Regions from separate parts of the Allobosea sp. OAE506 genome, predicted to be linked through region 1. Evidence: predicted binding sites of a transcription regulator. Region 1 holds the regulator's gene; each other region holds the start of a gene.
The links. The regulator LexA, encoded in region 1, represses DNA repair genes until DNA is damaged. The targets are predictions, from matches to a motif close to TGTTCNNNNTGTGTTCNG.
Positions count from the first base shown of each region.

Region 2: ABIE41_RS06705 (LexA family protein) is a predicted target of LexA. The motif match lies at 3,817-3,834, and genes of this name have one in related genera.
Region 3: ssb (single-stranded DNA-binding protein) is a predicted target of LexA. The motif match lies at 3,284-3,301, and genes of this name have one in related genera.

Region 1 covers NZ_JBEPOB010000001.1:3,591,242-3,597,338, reverse strand. Annotated here, with positions in the region: gene ABIE41_RS17450 (recombinase family protein) at 1-99, opposite strand, end outside; gene ABIE41_RS17445 (ComEC/Rec2 family competence protein) at 191-1,522, shown strand; gene lexA (transcriptional repressor LexA) at 1,535-2,275, opposite strand; gene ABIE41_RS17435 (molybdopterin molybdotransferase MoeA) at 2,386-3,597, opposite strand; gene moaC (cyclic pyranopterin monophosphate synthase MoaC) at 3,597-4,094, opposite strand; gene trpC (indole-3-glycerol phosphate synthase TrpC) at 4,091-4,903, opposite strand; gene trpD (anthranilate phosphoribosyltransferase) at 4,911-5,924, opposite strand; gene ABIE41_RS17415 (anthranilate synthase component II) at 5,979-6,097, opposite strand, start outside.
Region 2 covers NZ_JBEPOB010000001.1:1,369,740-1,375,836, forward strand. Annotated here, with positions in the region: gene ABIE41_RS06680 (SMP-30/gluconolactonase/LRE family protein) at 1-949, shown strand, start outside; gene ABIE41_RS06685 (hypothetical protein) at 1,191-1,355, opposite strand; gene ABIE41_RS06690 (hypothetical protein) at 1,476-1,811, opposite strand; gene ABIE41_RS06695 (hypothetical protein) at 1,808-2,098, opposite strand; gene ABIE41_RS06700 (Y-family DNA polymerase) at 2,098-3,378, opposite strand; gene ABIE41_RS06705 (LexA family protein) at 3,375-3,797, opposite strand; gene ABIE41_RS06710 (FAD-dependent oxidoreductase) at 4,528-6,097, shown strand, end outside.
Region 3 covers NZ_JBEPOB010000001.1:3,087,302-3,093,398, reverse strand. Annotated here, with positions in the region: gene ABIE41_RS15140 (M20 family metallopeptidase) at 1-326, opposite strand, end outside; gene motA (flagellar motor stator protein MotA) at 766-1,623, shown strand; gene ABIE41_RS15130 (flagellar motor protein MotB) at 1,652-2,524, shown strand; gene ssb (single-stranded DNA-binding protein) at 2,658-3,200, opposite strand; gene ABIE41_RS15120 (DinB family protein) at 3,534-4,112, opposite strand; gene ABIE41_RS15115 (DUF2189 domain-containing protein) at 4,198-5,001, opposite strand; gene ABIE41_RS15110 (MFS transporter) at 5,109-6,097, opposite strand, start outside.

The sequences.
Region 1 (6,097 bases):
GCAGTATGCTTGCGTGTTTGCGATTTGGCGTGCAATGCCCACGCCCTGCCGTTGATGCTTACTTGAAATTCGAGTGTATGAGTATGCTTTATTGGTCAATGGATTGGCTCCGGTTTATGGCCTTTGCCTACCGTATCGGAATCGCTGCCGGCAATATCTATCTAACATCGTCTCGATCTCGGGCTTGCACATGGTGTTGGCCGCCGGGACCATCTTCTGGCTGGTGCGGGCGCTGCTCGCCCTCTCGCAGACGCTGGCGCTGCGTCTGCCTGTCAAGAAGATCGCCGCGCTCGCGGCCATGGCGGGCTCGGTCGCCTATTGTGTGTTCTCGGGTGCCGAGGTTGCGACGGTGCGCTCGCTGATCATGACGCTGGTGATGCTGGGCGCGATCCTCGTCGATCGCCCGGCGCTGAGCATGCGCAATCTCGCGCTCGCCGCGATGATCGTTCTGCTGCGCGAGCCCGAGGCGCTGCTGGGGCCGAGCTTCCAGATGTCCTTTGGCGCGGTCGCGGCGCTGATCGCCTTTGCCGAGCGCTGGGAGGAGCGCGGCCGGTTGCAGCCGCCACCCGCACTGCCCTGGCCGCTGCGCCCGCTCTGGATCGCCGCCAGCGGCATCATCGTGACGACCCTGCTGGCCACGGCGGCGACGGCGCCCTTCGGCGCCTATCATTTCCAGACCTTCAACCCCTTCGGCCTGCTGGGCAACGCGCTGGCGCTGCCCTTCGTCTCGCTCTTCGTCATGCCGGCCGCCGTTTTTGGCGTGCTCGCCTATCCCTTCGGGCTGGACGCGCCGGCCTGGTGGCTGATGGGCATGGCCTCGGAGGTGGTGCTGAAGCTGGCGCACTGGGTCGCGACCATCGACCACTCGACCCTCGTGCTGGCGGCCTTCGGCCCGGCCGCGCTCGGCTGCTTTGCCGCCGCGCTGCTCTGGGCGACGCTGTGGACGACGAAGCTGCGCCTGTTGGCCATCCTGCCGCTGGTCACAGGCGTCGCCGTTGCGGCCAAACCCGACAAGCCGGCGATCCTGATCGAGCGCGACGGCTCGGGCATCGCGGTGCGCGGCAGGGACGGCCTGCTGGTCATTGCAGGCAAGCCGAGCCGCTTCGTCATGCAGCAATGGCTGACGGCGGATGGCGACGGCCGCCAGCCCGACGATCCCTCATTGCGCAAGGGCGCGGCCTGCGATGCCCGCGGCTGCGTCATGACGACGAAGGAGGGGCACAGTATCGCCTATGCGCAGGACCGGCTCGCCATCATCGAGGATTGTCGCCGCGCCGATGTGGTGGTGACACCGATCCCCTGGACCGCGACCTGCCGCGCGCGGCTGATCGACAGGATGGCGCTGCTACGCGACGGGGCGACCGCACTCGTCAAGACCAGGTCTGGCTGGCAAAACCTCGCGGCACAGGATACCGGCGAACGGCCCTGGAGCCGCCGTCGTCCCCAGCCCGCGCCAACACCCGCGAGCACAGCTCCGCCGCCGCCGGGCGAGGACGCGCCCGATGCCGAGCGCCTCCCTTAAGGCGGCTGCCGGTCAGTAGCGCCGCATCAGATTGACCAGCCGGCCCTGGATCTTGACCCGGTCGGGGCCGAGCACGCGCGTCTCATAGGCGGGATTGGCCGCTTCCAGCGCGATCGAGGAGCCGCGCTTGCGCAGCCGCTTCAGCGTCGCCTCCTCGTCGTCGATCAGCGCGACGATGATATCGCCGGTGTTGGCGGTGTCCTGGCGGCGGATCACCACTGTGTCGCCGTCGAGAATGCCGGCCTCGACCATCGAGTCTCCACGGACCTCCAGCGCGAAATGCTCGCCCGAGCCCAGCATGTCGGCGGGCAGCGCGACGCTGTGGCTGCGGCTCTGGATCGCCGAGATCGGCGTGCCCGCGGCGATGCGGCCCATGACAGGGATCGCGATCGTGTTGCGGGCATCCTCCGATGCCGTCTCGACCGGCCGTACCCGGCCGGGCAGCCCGTCCTTGGCCGGCGGCGTCTCCTTGCCGAGCCCGCCCTGGACGATCGAGGGGTTGAAGCGGCGCGCACCGGGCTGCAGCCCGCCGCCGGCACCGTCGGGCAGCTTGATCACTTCGAGCGCCCGCGCCCGGTTCGGAAGACGGCGGATGAAGCCGCGCTCCTCGAGCGCCATGATCAGGCGGTGAATGCCGGATTTCGACTTGAGGTCGAGCGCATCCTTCATCTCGTCGAAGGAGGGGGGAACGCCGCTTTCGCGCAGTCGCTCCTGTATGAAACGAAGCAGTTCGAACTGTTTGCGTGTCAGCATGATCCCCGCCGGCGCTCTGAAATCTGCCGATCACCGCAGATTCGAAACAAATCACGAACACCATACCCGTTCGCGTTGTGTTCCGCAAGCCGACGTGCCCGTGTCGCCCCTCAGCGCAGGCGGATGAAGCGGCAGGGATCGCCCTTAGCGGCGGCCGGCGCGAAGACCGTGCGGATCGCCAGCGCCTGCGCCTGGGCGAGCAACCCGAGCATCGAGGAATCCTGCCGCTCGAAGGGCGTGGCCTCCCAGCCCGAGTCGGTCAGCACCAGGCTGGAGCGCAGATAATCCTCGCGCTCGTCATTGGCGGGCATGTCGCGCCCCAGCAGCCCGGGCTCGCTGCGGTCGCGCTCGGGCGAGGGCATGCCGAGCAGGGCCTCGACCACCGGGACGACAAAGAGATGTCCGCAGACGATCGAGGACACCGGGTTGCCCGGCAGGCCGATCGCGACCATCGGGCCGAGCCGGCCTGTCATCATCGGCTTGCCCGGCCGCATCGCGATCTTCCAGAAGCCGAGATCCATCCCGGCGCGCTTCAGCGCCTCCTGGACGAGGTCATGCGCTCCGACCGAGGCGCCGCCCAAAGTCACCAGCACATCGGCACCGGCTTGCCGCGCCCGGCCGATTCGTTCGGCGAGGTCGGCATGGTCGTCGCGTGCGATGCCGAGATCGAGCGCGGTTCCGCCAGCCTGCTCGACCAAAGCGGCGAGCGCAAAGGAGTTGGAGGCGACGATCTGGTCCGGCCCCACGGTCTCGCCCGGCAGCACCAACTCGTCGCCGGTGGCGAGGATCGCGACCAGCGGCTTGCGGCGCACCGGCAGCGCCGGGTGGCCCGCAGCGGCGGAGAGCCCGAGTGCGGCGCTGTCGAGGCGGGTCCCGGTGGCGAGCAGGCTGTCGTTCAGGCTGAAGTCGAGCCCGGCCTTGCGGATGAACTTGCCCTTCGGCGCGCCCTCGCGGACGGTGATCGCGGCCGAGCCGACACCGTCGGCGTTCTCCTGGATCAGGATGGTGTCGGCGCCCTCGGGGATCGGCGCGCCGGTGAAGATGCGCACCGCCTCGCCGGCGGCCACGCTGCCGCCGAAGGAGCGCCCGGCCGCGGATTCGCCGAGAACGCGCAGTTCGGTCCCGGGCGTGAGATCGTCCGCCCGCACCGCATAGCCGTCCATGGCCGAATTGGCGAAGGGTGGCTGCGTCCGCAGCGCCGCGATGTCGGACCCGAGCACCCGCCAGGCGCACTGCGCCAGCGGCAGCGTCTCGATGGGCGTTGGACCAGGCACGCTGTCAAGCAGCGCGCGCAGCGCGACGGGGACCGGCGTCAGGGCCATCAGCCCTGTCCCCTGGCGGTGACGTCAGCCTCGAACACGCCCGACTTGCCGCCGGATTTGTGGATCAGCCGGATACCCTCGATCCGCATGCCGCGGTCGGCCGCCTTGACCATGTCGTAAACGGTCAGGCAGGCGACGCTGACGGCGGTGAGCGCCTCCATCTCGACGCCGGTCTGGCCCTTGACCTTGACCTCGGCGCGCACCCGGATGCCGGGCAGCGCGTCGTCGATCGCGAGATCGACCGCGATCTTGGTGATCAGCAGCGGGTGGCAGAGCGGGATCAGCTCATGGCTGCGCTTGGCGGCCATGATGCCGGCGAGCCGCGCCGTGCCGAGCACGTCGCCCTTCTTGGCGTCGCCGGCGCGCACGATCGCCAGCGTCTGCGGCTGCATCACAACGCAGCCTTCCGCGATGGCCGTGCGCGAGGTCTCGGCCTTGTCGCCGACATCGACCATATGCGCCTGGCCCTGGGCGTCGAGATGGCTGAGCCCGCTCACGCGGCGCTCTCCTGGGCCCGGCCGGTTAGCAGCTCGCGGGTCGCACCCGTCACATCGGCCTGCCGCATCAGGCTTTCGCCGACGAGGAAGGTCCGGACGCCGGCGCCGTTCAGCCGGCCGATATCGGCGTGGCTGAAGATGCCGCTCTCGCTGATGACGATCCGGTCGGCCGGCACGCGCGGCGCGAGACGTTCGGTCACAGCGAGATCGACGGTGAAATCGCGCAGGTCGCGGTTGTTGATGCCGAGCAGGCGGCTCTTCAGCGCGAGCGCCCGGTCGAGCTCGACGTCATCATGGACCTCGACCAGCACATCCATGCCGAGGTCGAAGGCGGTGGTCTCCAGCGCGCGCGCCGTGGCGTCGTCGACGCCGGCCATGATGATCAGGATGCAGTCTGCGCCCCAGGCCCGCGCCTCGTAGACCTGATAGGGATCGTAGAGGAAATCCTTGCGCAGCACGGGCAGCCCCGACGCCGCGCGCGCCTGCAGCAGGAATTCCGGACGGCCCTGGAAGGAGGGGCCGTCGGTCAGAACGGAGAGGCAGGCGGCCCCGCCAGCGGCATAGGCGCGCGCCAGCACGGGCGGGTCGAAGTCGGCGCGGATCAGCCCCTTGGAGGGCGAGGCCTTCTTGATCTCGGCGATCAGCGCCGGGTGGCCGGCGGCGTGCTGGGAGGCCAGCGCCTCGGCGAAGCCGTGCGTCGGGCCGGCATCGCGCGCCAGCCGCTCGATCTGGTCCTGCGGGATCGCCAGTTTGGCGGCCGCAATCTCCTGGCGCTTATAGGCTTCGATCTTCGCGAGAATGTCGCTCATCGGGCCCTCACGCGTTCGAACTGGAGACGAGGGCGGCGAGCGTCGCCTTCGCCTTGCCGCTGTCGAGCGCTGCATTCGCCTGCGCGAAGCCGTCGCGCAGATCGCCCGCCCGGCCGGCGACCAGCAGCGCGGCCGCGGCGTTGAAGGCGGCGATGTCGCGGAAGGCGGTCTTCTGCCCGTCGAGCACCGCTCGCAGCGCCTCGGCGTTCTGCGCCGGCTCGCCGCCGCGCAGATCCTCCGGCCTCGCGCGGGCCAGCCCGACATCCTCGGGCGAGATCTGGAAGCTCTCGATTTTGCCGTTGTCCAAAGAGACCACGCGGGTCGGCCCCGTCGTGGTGATCTCGTCGAGCCCGTCGGAGCCGTGGACAGCCCAGACCCGCGTCGAGCCGAGGCTCGCCAGCACCTTCACCATCGGCTCGAGCCAGGTCTCCGAGAAGGCGCCGATGAGCTGCTTCTTGACGCCGGCCGGGTTGGAGAGTGGGCCGAGCAGGTTGAAGATCGTGCGCGTGCCGAGTTCGACGCGCACCGGCGCGACATGGCGCATCGAGGCGTGATGCGTCGGCGCGAACATGAAGCCGACGCCGGCCTGCGCGATGCAGCGCGCCGTCGCCGCCGGCTCGAGGCCGACCTTGACGCCGAGCGCCATCAGCACGTCGGCCGTGCCCGTCTTCGAGGAGGCGGCGCGGTTGCCATGCTTGGCGACCGGCACGCCGCAGGCCGCCGTGATGATCGAGGCCAGCGTCGAGACATTGTAGGAGCCCGAGGAATCCCCGCCCGTGCCGACGATGTCGATGGCATCGGCGGGCGCGTCGACCGTCAGCATCTTGCCGCGCATCGCGCCCACCGCGCCGGTGATCTCCTCGGTGGTCTCGCCGCGCACGCGCAACGCCATCAGGAAGGCGGCCGCCTGCGCATTGGTGACGCCGCCGGAGAGGATGGTGTCGAAGGCGTCGCGCGCCTCGTCCCGCGATAGCGAGGCGCCGGTCGCGACCTTGGCGATGAAGGGCTTGAAATCGTCCATGGGAACTCTGCGGAAAAACGGGCGATCGGGAAGGCGGCTGGTACGGGCCGGCGCTCAGTCGGCCTCGGCCAAAGCGGGCGTCGCATGCTCGCGCTGCCATCGCTCCGCGAGGTCGAGGAAATTGCGCAGGATCGTGGCGCCGTGCTCAGAGGCGATGCTTTCGGGGTGGAACT
Region 2 (6,097 bases), 2.2 Mb from region 1:
AGTATCGCTGCTTGGCGAGGGGTTGGTCCGCCCAGAATGCGTTCTAGCGACGAAAACCGGCGACCTCTACACCGCCGACTGGCGTGGCGGAGTAGCGCATCTGAAGCCCGATGGCACCCAAGCCCTCTATACCGGCACGACAGCTGATCTTCCCGAGGGCCTGCGCCCCAACGGCATTGCGCTGGAGCCCGACGGTTCGTTCCTAATTGCCAATCTCGGCACGGAGATCGGCGGCATCTGGCGCCTGACACGGGACGGCCAAGTCACCCCGATCCTAACCGAGATCGACGGCCAGCTGATCCCGCCTTCCAACTACGTGGTGCGAGACCGGGAAGGGCGGCTCTGGCTGACAGTTTCGACGCGGGTGAAGCCACGTTCGCTGGACTATCGACTGGATTCATCGACCGGCTTCGTCGCGGTGCTCGACGAGCGCGGTGCGCGAGTGGCCGCTGATGGATTGGGCTTTACAAACGAATGCCAGATCTCTCCAGACGGAGGCTGGCTGTATGTCAACGAGACCTATGGCAGGCGCCTTAGCCGCTTACCGATCGGTCGCGGCGCCCAACTGGGAACAAGGCAAGTCGTGCACGAATTCGGCGAGGGCCAGTTTCCCGATGGTCTCGCTTTCGATGCTGAGGGCCATATTTGGATCGCGGGGGTGATCTCGAACCAGCTCCTACGGATCGATCTGGAGCGCCGCACTGTCGAGACTATGCTTAGCGAGACCGATGCCGAGCACGTCGCATGGGTAGAGCGGTCATTCCTAGCCAATGAACTGGGCCGCCCGCATATGGACAATAATCCCGCCACGAAGCTGCGCAACCTGTCGAGCATCGCCTTCGGTGGGCACGATCTTCGAACCGGCTATCTAGGTTGTCTGCTGGGTGACCATATCGCTCAGATTCGGCTACCGGTGGCAGGCGCTACACCAGTGCATTGGCACTATTGAAACGGTTTGGTCTGGCCTATGCAGCCAGCGGCACGCTGCATTGCGCCAAACCGACCAGCATTTGCCGCGACGACTTTCGTCCGTTGCAGGGATTGGCACGCGGCAAATAACCGGCCATGGACGGTGCAGCGCCTGTATCGATCCGAAAGACGCGACTGTCAGTATCCGCTGGACGCGCACCGATCTCCTGCCAGAGCCTCGTGCCGATCGCATTCTGCTTAACCGTTCCAGCTTTCGGCGTCTAGTTCAGCCTGGCGCCAAAGCGCTCGCGGAAGGCATCGGCGTCATTTGCATCGCTGAAACTGACGCGGACGCGCTCGTGCTCAGGCTCCATCATCACGCGGGCCTGATGCGGGATGTCACGCTCGACCAACCATAGGCCGATGGCGAACAGCCGCTCGTTCAAGGTACTGGATCGAGCGGCAGGTCGACCCGATAGGCCCCTTCGATACCCACGCGGGTCGTCAGTTTGACGGTTTGCTTCCGCATGCCGCCCTCCCGCGGCTGTTGGCCCGGCCGCATCAATCTAGGTCCCCATCCCGCAATTCTTCAACCCCGCCGCCCATTCTGCATAAGCCGTGTTCTTTGCCAGGTGACGGTTGAGGTCGGGCGCGCCGTCCTGCCACCAGACCGGTCCGCGTTCGCCTAAGGCGACTTTGGCCGCGTCGACAGCTTGTCGAGCGGCGCTGAGCTCGCCATTGCCGCGCTTGGCGTCTTTCACGGCCCGCCGAGCATCCATAAGATCCGCGACGAGCCGATGACGACGGTCTTCGGGGATGGCCGGGTTCGTGGAACGCCACAGCCGCCCCGCGACCAGAAAATACCGGCCATCGGGTGTGGTCGGATAAGAGCGGCCGCTCAATCGGGATACTCCCGCGCCAGCCGATCGTAGGCATCTTCATCGGCCCTGTCGCCGGCTACTGCATCCTGGATCTCGCGCTCGTCGACGACGACCCCACCAAAATGGCCGATGAATGCCCGCGCCAGACGCTGGTCTTCGAACGCGATGCGGATCGTCTCCGAACCCGCGAAGCGGTTCAGTACCCGAAAGCTAATCTCCCAGTCTGCGCACCAGCTTTCGATCCGCCGGAGCCGCCCGGTCGCGTCCTTGGCCGCAAGCTTCATCTCAACCTGATGATCGAACCCCATCACGCTCTCCCGATCACGGGGACTTCCTCCAGCCGCGTCGTGTATCGCGGCGACCGCATCTCGAATTTCGTGACCCAGGCCTTCTTCTGGCGAGCGATGCCTGCCGCCGCGGGGAAGACAACGCCTCGTCCGAGCTTCCGGTTGCAGGCGTCCAAGGCTTCCATCAGTCGGCCGGACTTCTCCCGATCGAGGGCACCGATCAATGCCCGCTGCGAGGCCTCCAGCGGCACGAGGTCGACCGTCATCAGCCCGGCCTTGGCGTAGCGGTACCCATACTTCCAGATCCGACGGACACCCCACTTGGCCGCGCGGACAAGGGCGAGCGTGTCGTTGCTCGCCTCGGGGAAATCGACGGTGGTCGAGACGGAGCGCGAGGGCCCGCGATCGTGCGGCGATGTGTGAAAGAAGACCGTGACGTGGTCCGTCGCCAGACCATGATGACGTAGCTTCTCGCCGAGCCTCGTCGCATGAGCCGCAATGGCTTCCTGCATCATGTCTAGGCTCTCGACGCGGCCCGCGAAGCTTCGCGTGACGGCGCAGCCCTTCCGGGTTGGCGCCACGCTCTCCAGATCAATGCAAGGCGTTCCCCGGAGTTCATGGATGATGCGCTCGCCGACGACTGTCAGGCTCTTACGGGCGAGCTTGGGAGTGAGCGCGGCGACGTCGGCGGCGGTGTGACAGCCGAAGGCGGCAAGCTTGGCCTGGCTTGCGCGGCCGATGCCCCAGACATCCTCGAGCCCCACCAGCGGCAGCCATTCGGACCGGGCCTCATCACTGGTGAGGTCGCAGACTCCGCGCAGCTGTGGCGTGCTCTTGGCGATCTTGTTGGCCAGCTTGGCCAGGGTCTTCGTGGGACCGATGCCGACGCAGGTGGGAACGCCCGTCCAGGTCGATACGGTCGAGCGCAGGTCCCGTGCCATCTCCTCGCGCTGGCCGGGTGCCACCGGGCTCATGTCGAGGAAGCTCTCGTCGATCGAGTAGACCTCGATGTCGGACGCGAACCGCTCATAGACCGTGTTCATCCGGCGGCTCATGTCGCCATAGAGCGTGTAGTTTGATGAGAACACGACCACGCCCTCGCGCCTGCAGAGGTCGCGGATCGTGAACATCGGCGCGCCCATTTGGATCCCGAGCGCCTTGGCCTCGGCCGTGCGCGCGACGGCGCAGCCATCGTTGTTCGAGAGCACGATCACAGGGCGGCGGCGCAACTTCGGATCGAAAACCCTCTCGCAGGAGCAGTAGAAGCTGTTCCCATCGATCAAGGCAAAGGACCGGGTCATCGGCGGAAGCGCCGGACCGTGTTGGTCACGACGCCGAAGACGTCGATCTCGGCATCCGGCCCAGGGTCGTAATCGGGGTAGCGTCGGTTACCGAACGCGAGGCTGGATCGTCCTCCGACAATCCTGAAGACCTTGATGCTGCGCTCTCCGTTGACGTCGACGACGACGGCGTCGCCGTCCTTGGGAACTAGGCTTCGATCGACCGTGATCAGACTGCCGTCGAAGATGCCGACGTCGATCGCGCTATCTCCGGCCACCGTCATGATGAAGGTCGCCGGGGCGTTCTGAATGAGCGTCCGGGTTAGATCGATCGGTTGGTCCAGGTAGTCGTCCGCCGGGCTTGGGAAGCCCGCCCGTACCGCCTTCAGATAGACCGGCAGGTAGATCGGTAGGCCAACGACGACCGGCGAAATTTGCATTGTTTGCGTTCCCAACAAAGAGAACATAATCAGAACAAACGTCGCGCTAGAGTCAAGCGTGCGGTTGCATCAGCGGAAATCCGCGTGTCCATGACCAGCAGCAGGTGGTGGACGGATCTGACCACAAGATGCGTGAGCTTGCACGGCCTCTGACGCCGCGGGCGCGACACGACGCAACTTCCGCAATGCGCCACTGGGGCGATCGCCGACCGAAAATTTGCGCTCAGGCGCTTCAAAAAATCTGGTTGTCTTCCTTCCTTGAGAGCTTCGAGGCAGCGTTGTCTAACGTCCCCCGTTGGGCTCGTTACCGGGTAAGCAGACCTTGCTGGACGGCTCGTGGGCGACCACCACCGACCCATCTTGGCCGTCATGATGGCGACGGATTGGACGGGCGACTTCGATATAAAAGGCCAACTGTTTAGGCGGCTAACGCGTGCGAAAGATAGCGGGACCGCGCCGTTGCTTCATCGCCGATGTATGCCAGAGACCGGGCGTTGGTAGTTTTGCGCCGATTTGCGGTAGCCCTTCTCCAACGTGTTGCAGCTGGCCTGCGCGACGGGAGCCGCGACACGATCGGTTCTAGCACCTGATCCGAAGAACATGCCTCAAGGGGGGCGCTGCCCAGCGTTCGCGGAGAGAGCAGCCAGCCGACGCGCCCTATCGAGCCAACGCCGAAATTATACAGCGCCCATGAGACGGGCTCTGCCGAGTGTCGCTATCCTCGCATAGGATGACGGCAGGAGGCGCCATGACCGAGAGTCCACGACCGGGCGCACAGCGCCACGACCAGATGTTTCCGATCCTAAGCGAGAGCGAAATCGCTCGCGTGGCGGGCTTCGGCATGCGGCGACGCTACGCCGCCGGCGTTGCGCTATTTCGAACTGGCGAGGTCGGGATCGGGCTGCTCGTTCTCGTCAGCGGCCGTGTCGCAATCGCGCGCCATGACGCGACGGGCCGGGGAGTTCCCGTGGCGGACCACGGACCGGGCTCGATCATCGGCGAGACGGCTGGGTTGTCCGGCAAGCCGGCGCTGGTCGACGGCGTCGCCGTCGAGGACAGCGAGGCGATCGTACTCGACCCGGCCGACCTCCGTGCTTTGCTTGTCGCCGACGCGATGCTGGGCGAAAGGATCACCCGCGCGCTGATCTTGCGCCGAGTCGAGCTGATCGCCAGCGGCGCGGGCGGCCCGTTGCTGATTGCGCCGGCGGATCATCCGGGCCGGGTGGCGCTGGCCAACTTTCTCAGCCGCAACGGCCTGCCGTTCCGCGCGCTCGATCCCGACATTGATCAGGATGCCCGGGACCTCCTGACGACGATCCACCCCGTAGTAGCGGACTATCCCCTCGCGCTCCTCGCTGACGGCACGGTGCTCAGAGCGCCCTCCGAAAGAGCGCTCGCACAGGCGCTCGGCATGATCGGACAGGCCGACCCCTCGCGAATCTATGACGTCGCGATCGTCGGCGCCGGACCGGCCGGGCTCGCGGCCTCCGTCTATGCAGCCTCGGAAGGACTGTCGGTCGTGGTGCTTGATCGGCGCAGCTTCGGCGGCCAAGCCGGCGCGAGCGCTCGGATCGAGAACTATTTCGGCTTCCCGACCGGGATTACCGGGCAGGCCCTGACGGCGCGCGGCTTCGTGCAGGCGCAGAAATTCGGAGTCGAAATTGCAATTCCAACCACCATCACCGCGCTGACATTTGGCGGCGCAGGCGGCGTCAACCTGCTGGATGCCGAGGATGGCCGCCGCTATTGCGCGCGGGCGGTCATCGTCGCCTCGGGCGCGCGCTATCGCCGCCCGCCGATCGGCCGGCTCGCTGAATTCGACGGCCGTGGCGTTTGGTACTGGGCCTCGCCGATCGAGGCGCAGTTCTGCAGCCGGCAGGAGGTCGTGCTCGTCGGCGGTGGCAATTCGGCGGGCCAGGCGGCCGTCTTCCTAGCCCAGCATGCTACCAAGGTGAGGATGATGGTACGCGGACCTGGTCTCGCCGACACCATGTCGCGCTATCTGATCGACCGCATCGCCGCCGACCCACGGATCGAGCTCATGCCACACACCGAGATCGTGAGCCTCGACGGTGACGAGACCGGCTTGCGAAGCCTGACATGGCGCGACCGTATGTCGGGCGAAGAGACAAATGCGCCGATCCGCAACCTGTTTCTCTTCATCGGCGCGGACCCGGCTTCTGACTGGCTCGCTAGCTGTGGCATGGCGCTGGACGACAAGGGCTTCGTCATGACCGATGGTTCGCTCGAAACCGACCTTCCCGGCATCTTCGCGATCGGAGACATCCGCGCCGGATCAG
Region 3 (6,097 bases), 500 kb from region 1:
CCGCCCTTCATGTCGTAGACGCCGGGCCCATAGAGCCGGTCGCCCTCGACCCGGACGGGCAGGTCGCGCGCGCTGGTGCCCACGGGATGAACCGTATCGAGATGCGACATCACGGCAATGCCAGGCGCGCCGGTGGCCGGACCCGCCCGCAGGATCAGGCTGTTGCCGAGCCCATCGCGGCCGGGGATGCGTTCGACCGCGATCGGCAGGCCTTCGACCTCCGCGGCGACGAGATCCATCATGCCGTTGACGCCGGGGGCGTGTTGGGTGGGGCTCTCCAGCGAAAGCCAAACGGAGAGGGCGGAGACGGGATCGGGCGTGCTCATGATGGCGCGAACCTTGGCCGGCCCATGCCATGCCGGCAAGCGCGGAGCGCAGCAGGGGCGCCCTGCCCTGATGGCATGGCGCCGCACACCATAAGGCGGCTGGCTCAAGGATCGCTCCGGCCTGTCCTGGCAGATCGTCCCGGAGCGCTTCGTCGAACGGGTCACGGGCGGCGACGCAGCCGTCCCCGGCCGCATAATGGACGCGATGACGCAGATGACCAAGTTCGACATCGCCGCACGGGGGCGCGCGGCCGCGGAATGAGCCGTTTCCGCCGCTTCAACGACGCGACAGAGCCCTGATCGCACGGCGCGGGGGCGGAATTCAGCAGCCTGCGAAACAGCCATTCTAAACTCGCCCTTAACCTCAATCAGTCATTTCGTTGGACTGTAGAGGGCGCACGCGGGCTGTACCTGCTGTGGCGCGAGAGTGGCAAAATCCATGCGGCTGATCGTCGGCACAATCATCGTCTTCCTCTGCGTCTTCGGCGGCTACGCGGCGATGGGCGGCAAGCTCCTCGTTCTGTGGCAGCCCTTTGAATTCGTCATCATCCTCGGCGCCGCGATCGGCGCGTTCATCATCGGCAACCCTGGGCCCGTGCTCAAGGGCGTGCCGGGCATGTTCGGCACGCTCGTGAAGGGCCCGAAATACAAGCAGGCTGACTATGTCGAACTGCTGGGGATGCAGTATTCGCTCTACAAGCTCATCAAGCAGAAGGGCATGCTGGCGGTCGAGCAGCACATCGAGAATCCGCACGACTCGACGCTGTTCAACGCCTTCCCGAGCTTCGCGGCGAACCATCACGCGGTCGAATTCGTTTGCGATTACATGCGCATGCTGACCATGGGCGTCAACAACGTCCACGAGATCGACGCGCTCATGGACGAGGAGCTCGAGACGCACCACCAGGAGCAGGAGCGGATCTACGCCGCCATGCAGTCGATCGCCGACGGAACACCGGCGCTCGGCATCGTCGCCGCCGTGCTGGGCGTCATCAAGACGATGGGCTCGATCACCGAGCCGCCGGAGGTGCTGGGCCATCTGATCGGCGGCGCGCTCGTCGGGACCTTCTTCGGCGTTTTCGTCGCCTATGGCTTCTTCGGCCCGATGGCCTCTTCGCTGAAGAGCACCTTCGAGGCGGAATCCAAATACTATCTCTCGCTCAAGGCCGGGCTTCTCGCCCATATCGCCGGCCAGCCGCCGGTGATGGCGGTCGAGTTTGCCCGCAAGGCGCTGATGACCGACGTCCGCCCGACCTTCGCCGAAGTGGAAGCGGCCACCGCCGATCTGCCGGCCTAGACCTGACCCGACCTCCAGCAGGCAGCCGATGGACAAATCCACACAGCCGATCATCATCAAGAAGATCAAGAAGGCCGCCCACGGGCACCATGGCGGGGCCTGGAAGATCGCTTACGCCGACTTCGTGACCGCCATGATGGCGTTCTTCCTGCTGATGTGGCTGATCAGCATGACGACGCAGGAGCAGAAGGTCGGCCTGGCGGAGTATTTTGCGCCGGCCGCCCTCAGCCCCAGCAACAGCGGCGCGGGCGGTCTCATGATGGGCACGGCCCTCGACAAGTCGGGCAGCAAGTCGTCGGCGCCCCGCGACGCAGCGATGGGCACCATCGGCCAGGACGACGGCGCACGCCGGACCGCACTGGGCCGATCCAGCGAACGCGAGTCCAACCACACCGGCGCCGGCCTGCAGTCCCAGCTCAGCGCCGCGGCCAGCATCCGGCAGGCCCTGCAGACCATGCCGGAAGTCGCCGAATTGTCGCGCAACATCGTGATCGAGCCGACCCGGGAGGGGCTGAACGTGTCCCTCCAGGACGAGTACGGCCGCGCCATGTTCGCCGAGGGCGCGATCCAGCCCTATGACCGCACCAAGCAGGTGCTGAAGGCGCTCGCCCCCACACTGCGCCGGCTGCCCAATCGCCTCGCCATCACCGGCCACACGGCCGCCGCGCGTCCGGGCTCGGTCGGCGCCGTCGATCCCTGGAACCTCACGGCCGGGCGCGCCCTCGCGGTGCGCGAGATCCTAACGGGCGCCGGCTTCCCCAGCGACCGCTTCGCCTCCGTGACCGGCCGCGCCGACACCGATCCGGTCTTCCCCGACAATCCCTACAGCCCGCCCAACCGTCGGGTCAGCATCCTGCTGCTCAATGAAGAGCCGCCGATGCCGCCGAGCACCCTGCGCTGACGGCAAGGCACGGCCCGGCGTCGGGGCTTGCCAGAGACCGTCGGACAGAGACCCTGCCGCTCGACAACGAAAAACCCCGAGGCGCTGCACCAGTGCCTCGGGGTTCATGTTTCAGAGGGCCGTCCAGCCGGGGCTAGAACGGGATGTCGTCGTCGAGATGGCTCGAGGAAGAGCGCGGGGCTCCGCCGCCGCCGGCCATCGCCGGCTGGCGCGAACCGCCGCCACCGCCGCCGCCCATCGGGCCCGAGCGGCCGAAGGACGAGCCGGAGGAGCGATCCTCCATCATGCCGCCACCCTCGCCATATTCGTCCGAACCGCCCTGGCCGCGGCTGTCGAGGATGGTCAGTTCGCCGCGATAGCGCTGCAGCACGATTTCGGTGGTGTACTTCTCGACACCAGACTGGTCCTGCCATTTGCGGGTCTGGAGCTGGCCCTCGATATAGATCTTCGAGCCCTTCTTCAGATACTGCTCGGCGACCTTGGCGAGGTTCTCGTTGAAGATCACGACCGAGTGCCACTCGGTGCGCTCCTTCTTCTCGCCGGACTGCTTGTCGCGCCAGGTTTCAGAAGTTGCGATGCGCAGATTGACGACCGGCTCGCCCGAGCCGAGGCGGCGGACTTCGGGATCGCGCCCGAGATTGCCGACCAGAATGACCTTGTTGACGCTGCCAGCCATGAGAGGCTCCATTTCCTGCGCACATCGAAACCGGCCCACGACCGGAGCCGGACCTTACCGGCCGACCGCGCCACTATCAACGATGTTCTCGTTTTGTTCAAGCGCCATTCGAAAGGTTGTCCCCTGATTTCGTCAGGCACGGCGGCGCAGCACCCCCCCTTCATTCCGGGGCTTCGCATTTGCGAAGAGCCCGGAACCCAGAACCGATGTCGCGAAGGAAGGGAAGACGAACCGGCAGCGCCCTAACTGAAGGACTGTCGGTTCTGGGTTCCGGGCTCAGGCCTTCGGCCTGCCCCGGAATGACGGCGCGGTCCGGTGCCGGATCGGCGAGGACTAGCTCCCCTCGCCCCACACCCTCGCCTCGCTCAACCCCAGCGCCGCGAACTCGCCCGCCCGAAGCTCCGCCTCTTCGACCGAGAAGAACTCGTCGAGTTGCGGCGGCGCCACCGACGTGCCGCTGAGCATGGCATGGGCCTGGCCGCGATGATGGGTCTGGTGCTGGAACAGATGCAGCAGCAGCCGGTCGAGCCGCTCGCGCTGAATGCGGGCGCCGCGGTGCACGCTGACGATCCGCTCCAGCCCGCCCATGTCCGTACCTTGGCCCGCCGCCGCTTCGACCATCGCGATCAGCCGCCGGTCCATCGCCTCCTGCGCGGCCTGAAGCTCAGGAAGCGTCGCGCAGGGCTCGCGGTTCGCCCAGGCGGCGGGGCCGAGCGTGCCGCCCTCCATCGCGTCGACATAGAAATGGTCGATGATCAGGATGTGGTTGAGCGTCGCCCGCAGGCTCGGGAAGAACCCGGTGCGCGGCGCCACCCATTCGGCCTGCGAGAGGCCCGCGCAACTGCGCAGCAGCCGGTGATTGGCCCAGAGATTGTTGAAAGCCATCGCGCGATAGGGTCGCAGTTCGTCCATGGTCGGTCCTCCCCGTCGAGGGAGAGACTGACAGGAAGCGTGCGACGCGTCATGGCAGCAGGCGCCGGTGTGCCCGCATCCCGGGTCAGGCCACCGGCTCGACCACCCGCCGGTAGAGATGCCAGGTCGCATGGCCAAGCACGGGCAGCAGCACGACGAGGCCGAGAAAGGCCGGCAGCATCGCCACCAGGCACAGCGCCGCAATCAGCGCCGCGAAGCCCAGCATCGGCAGTGGGTTCGTCGACACCGCCCGCACGCTGGTGATCATGGCGGTGATGAAATCGACCTCGCGGTCGAGCAGCAATGGAAAGGAGATCACCGTCAGCGAGAACAGGATCGTGGCCAGCACGGCGCCGACGAGGTTGCCGACGGCCAGGAACATCAGCCCCTCCGGCGTCGAGGTGAGCACGGTCAGGAAGCCCGAGAAGCTGGAGAAGGACTGGAAGCCGAGGAACAGCGCCAGCAGCAGGCGCACCTGGTAGAGCCACATCATCATCACGAAGAGCGTGACGAAGGCCATCCAGCCCAGCTCCCGCTGGCCCTGCGCGAAGACGACGCCGAGCACCTGCCCCCAACCCAGCGTCTCTCCCGCCTCGCGCCGGCGCGACACCTCGTAGAGCCCGACCGCGACGAAGGGGCCGATCAGAACGAAGCCCGCCGCCAGCGGATAAGCGAGATAGGGCATGCCGAACCGCGTCAGCGACATCAGGATCGAAAGCCCGCCCAGCGCATAGATCCCGCCGAAGAACAGCCCGAAGAGCGGCGCCGCCTGGAAGTCCCTGAGACCCGCGACGAAGGCCTCGACCACGTCATGGATGGCGATGCGCCGGACCACCGGGTCCGGGCGCCGCGGCTCCGCCGCTCCGGTCTCGCTCTGGATATGGTCCATGGCCTCTCCCCTCATCCGCCTCCGCGCTCTCGCCGGGGCGTTGCTTTTGGGGGTCAGCCTAGCGCCGGCACCGCCGCGCGCATTGGGGGAGATCAATCCGGCCGGCGTCAGTGCCCGGGTGCCGGCGCCCCGTCGGAGGCGAGCCGCGGCAGGAACCAGGCGAGCAGGCCGATCGCCGGCAGGAAGGCGCAGAGATGATAGACCGCGTCGATGCCGATGCGGTCGGCCAGTTCGCCGAGCATCGCCGCGGCGATGCCGCCGAGACCGAAGGACAGGCCGTAGAACAGCCCGCCGACGAGGCCGATGCGGCCCGGCATCAGCTCCATCGCGTAGATCAGGATCGCCGCGAAGGCGCTGGACATGATCAGGTTGATCACGATCGTCAGCACGCCGGTCCAGACCAGATCGACATGGGGCAGCATCAGCGTGAAAGGCAGCGCGCCGAGGATCGAGAACCAGATGATCTTGTTGCGGCCGATCCGGTCTCCCAGGATGCCGCCGAAGATCGCGCCCGCGGCCGAGGAGGCCAGGAACAGGAACAGCATGATCTGCGAGGTCTGCACGGCAACCCCGAACTTCCCGATCAGGTAGAAGGTGTAGAACGAGCTGAAGCTCTGCGAATAGGCGTTCTTGGAGAACAGCAGGATCACCAGGATCGTCACCGCGAAGCCTACCGCCGCCGTCGAGCGCACCGGGGCCGTTGCGGCCACCTTCGCCTTGGCTGGCGCCGCCGCCTGCTGACGCTGCAGCTCGGCATAGCGCCCGGCCGTCCAGGTCATCACCATCATCGCCAGCAGGGCGGTGGCCGAGAACCAGGCGAGGCTCGTCTGGCCGCGCGGCACGATGACGAAGGCCGCCAGCAGCGGACCGAGCGCCCCGCCCGTCTGGCCGCCCACCTGGAAGATGCCTTGCGCCAACCCATGCCGCCCGCCCGACGCGTTGCGCGCCATGCGCGTCGCTTCCGGGTGGAAGATCGAGGAGCCGAGCCCGACGCAACCCGCCGAGAGCAGCAGCAGCGGATAGCTGCCGGCATAGGCGAGGCCGACCAGCCCGAACAGGGTGAAACCCATGCCCACGACCATCGAATAGGGCATCG